2 regions of the Musicola paradisiaca NCPPB 2511 genome follow, and region 1 is predicted to be linked to the other one. Evidence: predicted binding sites of a transcription regulator. Region 1 holds the regulator's gene; the other holds the start of a gene.

Region 1 (4,216 bases):
AACATCAGCGCCGTACACGGCAAAACGACGAAGGGCAAGCAGGATAAAACAACGCTGGCCTTAAATGCCGTACATAAAAAGCGCTATCAACACGCGAAAACTGCGGCAATGAGCAAACTGATGAGCCAGATTGGTAAACATTACCAATGGGGTGGTTCTTCGCCGTCTGCCGGTTTTGATTGCAGCGGGTTGGTCTATTACGCCTACAAAGATCTGGTGAAAATCCCGATTCCGCGTACCGCCAACGAAATGTTTCATCTACGCGACGCCGCCCCCATCAAGAAGGCCGAACTGGAAAGCGGCGACCTGGTGTTTTTCCGTATCACTAACCGGGGAGCAGCGGATCACGTAGGGGTTTATCTGGGCAATGGCCGTTTTATTCAGTCGCCTCGCTCCGGTGCTGATATTAAAATCAGCAAGTTAAGCGAAGATTACTGGCAAGAGCATTATGTTGGCGCTCGCCGTGTCGTGACCCCAAAAACCATCCGTTAAGTCGCCTTCTGCAACCGTAAGACCATAAGCTCCTTTACTCGGGAGGTTTTTTAGAGAGACAAAAAAACCTCCCGCCGTAAAGCGAGAGGTTCTCAGAAAACACAAGCTCTGACTGCGGATACCGCTTATCAGACGCTTTTCACCGTATCAGTTAAGAACCGCAGTCAACCCCATAATAACGATGACGGTCAGTGAGACGAACGTCGTAAATAGCGACATTTTCAGATTGGTATCCATAGCACTCTCCTTTAATTCACTTTCGGGTCATCTTGATAATTAAGCTACCGAACATGCATCGGGAACAGTATAGTTCATGCGCTCTATAGCACGATGGCAGCATTATTACCGGATTACACAGAAAAAACCTGCTTATCTGTCACAGAGATAATATGAATTACCTCTTCCACTTTCCGCCCAGATCAGACAAAATCCGCAGTTTACCGAACACACTGCGTTTGCGTTGGTGAAGCGTCAGCCCTGCCCTTCAGGTATCTCTCGGCACTCTCCTTCTGAAATCCGACTTTTGTCCAGGCAAAAGCAGGATCCACGCAGGCAAACGATTAACAATATACTTACTGCTGTAACAAGTAGGTTCAGGAGTCATTCTGCATGGCAACGATCAAAGATGTGGCAAAACGTGCTGGCGTTTCGACCACAACCGTGTCTCACGTGATCAATAAAACACGTTTCGTCGCCGAAGAGACCAAAGCCGCAGTACGTGCGGCCATTAAAGAACTACATTATTCCCCCAGCGCCGTCGCACGCAGTTTGAAAGTCAACCATACAAAATCAATCGGGCTGTTGGCGACCTCCAGTGAAGCGCCGTACTTCGCCGAGATCATTGAAGCGGTGGAAAACAGCTGTTATGCCAAAGGCTATACGCTGGTGTTATGCAACTCCCACAATGAGTTGGATAAACAACGCGCGTACCTTTCCATGTTGGCGCAAAAACGTGTCGACGGGCTGCTGGTCATGTGTGCGGAATATCCACCAGCATTACTGACGATGTTGGCAGATTATCGTCATATCCCCATGGTAGTGATGGACTGGGGTGAAGCACACAGTGATTTCACCGATACCATCATCGACAACGCTTTTTCCGGCGGCTATATGGCCGGGCGGTATCTGATCGAACGAGGTCATCGCGATATCGGCGTCATTCCCGGGCCACAAGAACGAAATACAGGCAGCGGCCGTTATCTGGGTTTTCTCAAAGCACTGAAAGAGGCGGACATTCCCATCCGGGAAGAGTGGATAGTTCAGGGTGACTTCGAGCCGGAGTCCGGCTACCGGGCTATGCATCAGATTCTGGCGCAGAAACAACGCCCGACCGCCGTTTTCTGCGGCGGCGATATCATGGCAATGGGCGCCATCTGCGCCGCCGATGAGATTGGATTGCGCGTACCGCAGGATATTTCGGTGATCGGGTATGATAACGTCCGGCACTCCCGCTATTTCACGCCAGCGTTGACCACGATCCATCAACCTAAACAACGTTTGGGGCAGGCGGCATTCTCGATGCTGCTCGATCGCATCACCAGCAAACGAGAAGAATCGCAGATGATCGAAGTCCATCCAACGCTGATCGAGCGGCGCTCAGTTTCTGACGGCCCATTCCGGGATTACCGCCGTTAGTCAGATGACTTTCTTATTCAACGCCGATTTCTAAACCTTCAACACTGCTTCGCCCCAAGCGGGACTTGTCCACAGGACGAAGCAGTCATACACTTGTCATTGTCTTTCGCAACACTCGTAATCAAGAAAGATCGATCTTTTTCTATCCTGTCTATTGGTCGTCGCACTGTTCATCACGACCAGGGATAGATGCCCTTCGCACCGGCTTTTCTCTTATTTTCCTCTGAGAACATCAGAGGTAGACGATGGATTTTTTCCACCGATACCGTTACGGGTAAAATTGTCTACGTTGTTCCTTGTTCGACATCATTCTGACAAGGTAGGGAGAAGTTATGAGTTCATCTTATGTGGAGGAACTGGGTACTCCTGAATCATCCTGGTTCCAGATTATCAACGAAATGCTGTCGGTTGCCGGTATCACCGTCAACGGCTCTTGCCCGTTTGATATTCAGGTCAAAAATCCTGACTTATACAAGCGCATTCTGCGCGAAGGTTCGTTGGGATTGGGTGAAAGTTACATGGACGGCTGGTGGGAATGTGAGCGACTGGATATGTTTTTCCACCGCGTATTGCGGGCGGGGCTGGAGAACCGTCTGCCTGTCCGCTGGCGGGATACTCTCCGGATACTCACGGCGCGGCTGACCAACCTGCAATCCCGACGTCGCGCCTGGATCGTCGGCAAGGAGCATTATGACCTTGGCAATGATCTGTTCACCCAGATGTTAGATCCGTACATGCAATACTCCTGCGGCTACTGGAAACAAGCCGAAACGCTGGAGCAGGCTCAGCAAGACAAATTGCGCATGATCTGCGAAAAGCTACAACTACGCCAGGGAATGACACTGCTGGATATCGGTTGCGGCTGGGGCGGCCTCGCTGAATTCGCCGCACGCTATTACGGTGTTGCCGTGACTGGCGTAACCATCTCCCGCGAGCAACAAAAACTGGCGCAGCAACGCTGTCAGGATCTGGACGTCGATATTCAACTGCTGGATTATCGTGACCTCAATCACCAGTTTGATCGCATCGTTTCCGTCGGCATGTTCGAGCACGTAGGGCCGAAGAATTACGACACCTACTTCCACGTAGTCAGCCGCAATCTCAAGCCTAATGGATTGTTTTTGTTACATACCATCGGCGCCAATCAGACCGACCTGAAAGTCGACCCCTGGATTAACAAATACATATTTCCCAATGGCTGCCTGCCATCGGTGCGCCATATTGCGCAAACCAGCGAACCGTATCTGATTATGGAAGACTGGCACAGCTTCGGCGCTGATTATGATCGTACCCTGATGGCCTGGAATGAACGTTTCCAACAACATTGGTCAAAACTGTCTGGGCACTACCCCGCACGCTTTCACCGTATGTTCAGCTATTACCTGAATGCCTGTGCCGGTGCGTTTCGTGCACGCAATATTCAGCTCTGGCAAGTGCTGTTTAGCGTCTCTGGCGTGGAAGGTGGAATACGTGTGCCGCGTTAACGGCTGCTAGGAAAGGAAGAACAGACTGGCTATCCGGCACGGATAAAAAATACGGTGCGGCTATCTAGCTGCACCGTATTTTTTATTCAGGATGCGGAACAGGTTTCACCGTGCGGCATGACAAACGGTTCTGCCCACGGCTTTCGTTCAGGATCCTGCCTCGACGTCTGTGGTCACAGAAGTGTGTTGTGCCTGCTGGGCCAACACCCGCTCAACCGTATCGACAATCGCTTGCGTCTGCGGGTCGATTTCAATATTGATGCGATCGCCCAGACGCTTCCGCCCCAGCGTGGTGCGATTCAGCGTTTCCGGAATCAAATGTACGCAAAAGCGGTTGCGGGTGACTTCACCAATCGTCAGGCTAATGCCGTCAATACCGATAAACCCTTTATGCAACACATACTTCATGAGCGACGGATCCGACAGACGGAACCATATCTGATGATTGTTTTCTGATGTCAGGATTTTGACGACTTCCGCAGTGCATATGATATGGCCGGACATCACATGCCCCCCGACTTCATCACCGAATTTGGCTGCCCGCTCGACGTTAACGCTATCGCCTACACCCAGGTCGCCAAGATTGGTCAACCGCAACGTTTCCT
Region 2 (4,216 bases), 1.0 Mb from region 1:
TTGACGGTACGGCTTATTGATAATACGGGCAATTTCCAGTGCGATATCGCAGGAGGTTTCCGGAATCGGGATCACCACGTCGATATCCAGATCTTCCCATTGACGCGCAATCTTTTCACCCAGCTTATGCCCCATGCGAACACGGGCGCTATAAACCGAAATCTTATCGATGAACGAGTCCGGGCGAGCAAAATAGACATATTCGAACAGGCAAGGGTGACTTTTGGGATTCTCCGCGCACTGACGAGTAAACAGCTGCCCCTGCTCGGTAATATAGATAGCTTCGCCGGGTGCGACATCCCGCAAAAATTCGAACCCCAGCGTATCAAGCGCTACGCTTTCCGACGCCACCATGTATTCACTGCGCCCATCGGCCAAATTGCGTTTGCCGATCACCAACGGACGAATCCCATTCGGATCGCGGAAGGCGACCATACCGTGGCCAATAATCATACCCACACAGGCATAAGCGCCGCGGATCTGCTGATGCGTCGCAGCGACCGCAGAAAACACGTCCTCCGCCAAGAGCGGGTAATGATGGAAACGATCCAGCTCTTTGGCGAACACATTCAACAGAATTTCAGAATCCGATGTGGTGTTAACGTGACGACGACCTTCTTCAAACAGCTTTTTACGCAGTTCATGGGCGTTGGTCAGGTTGCCATTGTGAGCCAGCGTGATCCCAAACGGGGAATTAACATAGAAAGGCTGCGCCTCTGAGGCACTGGAACTGCCGGCGGTAGGGTAACGCACATGGCCGATCCCCATATTGCCCTGCAAACGCTGCATGTGCCGGGCTTCAAAAACATCCTTCACCAAACCGTTTGCTTTACGCAGGCGAAAGCAATTGGAAGCATTAATGGTGACGATGCCTGCGGCATCCTGCCCACGGTGCTGCAGCACCGTTAACGCGTCATAAATCGACTGGTTTACCGGCGTAAAACCGGCGATACCGACAATACCGCACATGTTGTCTTTTCCTCATCAGCGCCACCGCGGCTAGATATGCCGCGGCAAGAAACTCGACGTGCTTTGCAGATAGTTGAAGAACCATCTAATGATGTAACTGAATTGCGGGATCAGCTGGGATTGCTTCCAGTCAGCGCTCTGGGAAAATCCGGTAAAGGTGTCCAGAAAGAACAGCAGCGCGGAAACAATCAGCACGCCGCGCAGCGCACCGAAGCAGATGCCCAGTACGCGGTCGGTGCCTGACAGCCCAGTACGTTCAACCAGTGAACCGAGCACATAATTGACGATAGCACCCACAATCAACGTCGCAATAAACAGAATGGCGATAGCGACACCGTTACGTATCAGTTCATCATCAAATCGCGTGAAATAAACCGCGAGATAGGCGTAGTAGTGGCTGGCGATAAAAAATGCGCATCCCCAAGTCACCAGCGACAGCGCTTCACGGACAAACCCCCGGATAAGACTGACCAGAGCCGAGAATCCGATAATACCGATAATGACGTAATCAACCCAAACCATGAACTATCCCAATAATGAACGATGAACATCGGTATACGCCGGTCATTCTGTTCGCGGCGCATTTTAACAGAAAAAGAAAACGTTTGCGTAGCGTATTTCCCGCCGATTTTTTCGATAGGCGAATAAATGAAAAAACGCCTGCCACGCCATACAGATAACGGGCAACCGTTTCCGTTGTCGCCATAACAGACGAATGTCCCAGTCTACATCCGTTGATGTCGCCGGGACGCGCCGCCATTTCCGCCCCCAATCCCCCCGGCCCAAACACAAAGGGTAAGGTCGCTATGCTCCCCTACCCTTCAGTACGACACCGATGATCAGCGGGCGCTATAGGCTCTGACCTGGCCGCTTAAGCCGCTGATCTGCTGTAGTTCCCCAAGCGATGACTCCAATTTCTGCTTAGACGCATCCGGGCCGACATAAATACGGGTAATCTGCCCGGCCACCGGCATAGACGGCACCGTATACGCGCGATATCCCGACAAGCGCAGCTTAGCGACGACTTCGTTTACCTTATCCGCATTCTTCAACGCGCCCAACTGCACGACAAATGCCTGCCCGGCTGGTGCCTGCTCCTGAACTGGCGCCGGTTTTTCCACCGCTCTGGCGGTCGTTTTATTGTCAGCCGGTTTTTCGACGCTCTTCGCTTCGAGCTGACGCGCTTCGGTTTTCACCTCAGGCGACTTCAGTTCGGGCTTATTGCGCGTATCCACTTTCACCTCCGGCTTTGTCTTTGCCTCAGGCTTTACGGGCTGAGCCTTCATGGCGGGCGGAGCCAACTGTGTGACAGTCTGTCGCTCGGTCACGATAGGAGGAGACGCTGGCGGGGTTGAGCGTTGAACGGGCTGAGTCGTTACACGACTTACCGGCGGCTCAGTAGCGGGTTCATCCTTATCCTCCTGCGAGCCATTTTTTATCCTGCATCGCCGCCGCCGCGCCTTCCGGGGGTTGGGCCGATAACGACTGCGTAATCGGTGGGATCGACTCCGACTCCAGCGTATCCCCCGGTTTTGGCACCAGAGGAATAGCGGCGAAGGTATCCTCATAGTGCTTTTTCTTGCCGTCCAGCAGACCAGGCAACACGATCACCCCTAGCGCCACCAGCACCACCGTACCCACCAGGCGATTCTGGAATTTACTCGCCATGCGTTACGCTCCCCTCCAGCGCTTCCATCACATGCGCCACCGTATGGAAAGAACCGCAAACCACCACAATATCTTGCGGCCCGGCGTCCTGCATCGCCTGCCGCCAGGCGGATGCGACATCCGCATATTGCCCGCAGCCAGCCAAATGGCAAGCCAGTTGTTCTACGCCAGCGCCTCGTGGACCGTCCAGCGGCGCACAGTACCAGTCATCCGCCAACGGCTTCAGGTATGCCAGCGTACCCGGAATATCCTTGTCCGCCAGCATGCCGATCACGATGCGAACTCGTCCATAACGCGGCAATGCGTTGAGACGGGATGCCAGATAGCCCGCAGCATGGGGATTATGCGCAACATCCAGAATCAACAACGGTTTTTCGCGCACAATCTGAAAACGCCCCGGCAGAGCGGCGTTCCGCAATCCCAGACGGATAATGTCTTCGTCGATATCCAGCCCCGAAACCTGCAACGCCGCCAACGCAGTCGCTGCGTTAGGCAAGGGGACTGAGGGTATGGGCAATCCCGCGATGTGTTTATCGCCGCACTGCCAGCGCCACGCATCCTTCTGCACGTCAAACGACCAGTCTGCACCACGCCGAAACAGCAACGCGCCCTTCTCGGCGGCCACGGCGGCTATCGAATCCGGCATATCCGGTTCGCCCACCACCGCGGGTTTGTTCGCGCGGAAAATCCCCGCTTTTTCGCGGCCGATGCTCTCGCGGGAATTCCCCAGCCAGTCGGTATGATCCAGCGCGATGCTGGTGACTACCGCCACATCCGCATCAACGATATTGGTAGCGTCAAGCCGCCCGCCCAGCCCAACCTCGAGGATAACCACATCCAGTCGGGCCTGTTTGAACAACTGCAACGCCGCCAACGTGCCAAATTCAAAATAGGTCAGCGAAATACCGTTACGACCGGCGTCGATATCGGCAAAGGCCTGGCAATGCAGAGATTCCGGCAGTTCCTGCCCCTGGATACGCACGCGCTCGGTATAACGCAACAGATGCGGCGAGCTATAAACGCCGACCCGCATGCCAGCCGCCATCAGAATAGCGGCCAACGTACAGCAGGTGGTTCCCTTCCCGTTGGTGCCCGCAACGGTAAAAACCCAGGGAGCTGGCTGCAACAGTTGGAGATGTTCCGCAACCTGTTTGACCCGCTCCAGACCCAGATCGATAGGTTGACCGTGCAAATGCTCAAGATAGTGAAGCCACGCGGCCAAAGGCGACGTGGCTTGAGGTATTTGAAGATTGTCCATGAGTCCCGTTCACTGACGACTTACGGTGCGTTGATATGGTGAGAATATCACGATGATATCCCCGCCATAAGAGATCAGGCATCACTTTCAGAAGAAGCCGTGATACGTTCGGTGATAGGCTCCAGCGGCTCCGGTTGATTGGTCAGTTTGGCGAGGATAGACGCCAGCTTGAACCGCATTTCCGAGCGACGAACGATCATGTCGATCGCGCCTTTCTCCAGCAGAAACTCGCTGCGCTGGAAACCTGCCGGTAATTTTTCACGCACGGTTTTGTTCAATCACGCGCGGGCCGGCAAAACCAATCAACGCCTTGGGTTCCGC

What was found. Region 1 encodes PurR, which represses purine synthesis genes. Its sites were predicted from a motif close to CANGCAAACGTTTGCNTG; they were not measured.
Region 2: a site for PurR is predicted at 1,650-1,667, ahead of cvpA (colicin V production protein). Genes of this name have one in related genera too.

The regions. Positions count from the first base shown of each region.
Region 1 covers NZ_CM001857.1:1,985,536-1,989,751, reverse strand. Annotated here, with positions in the region: gene DPA2511_RS08685 (C40 family peptidase) at 1-492, shown strand, start outside; gene cydH (cytochrome bd-I oxidase subunit CydH) at 640-729, opposite strand; gene purR (HTH-type transcriptional repressor PurR) at 1,102-2,127, shown strand; gene cfa (cyclopropane fatty acyl phospholipid synthase) at 2,460-3,611, shown strand; gene DPA2511_RS08665 (riboflavin synthase) at 3,759-4,216, opposite strand, start outside.
Region 2 covers NZ_CM001857.1:2,991,457-2,995,672, forward strand. Annotated here, with positions in the region: gene purF (amidophosphoribosyltransferase) at 1-969, opposite strand, end outside; gene cvpA (colicin V production protein) at 1,000-1,491, opposite strand; partial or broken gene dedD (cell division protein DedD) at 1,809-2,637, opposite strand; gene folC (bifunctional tetrahydrofolate synthase/dihydrofolate synthase) at 2,627-3,895, opposite strand; partial or broken gene accD (acetyl-CoA carboxylase, carboxyltransferase subunit beta) at 3,970-4,216, opposite strand, start outside.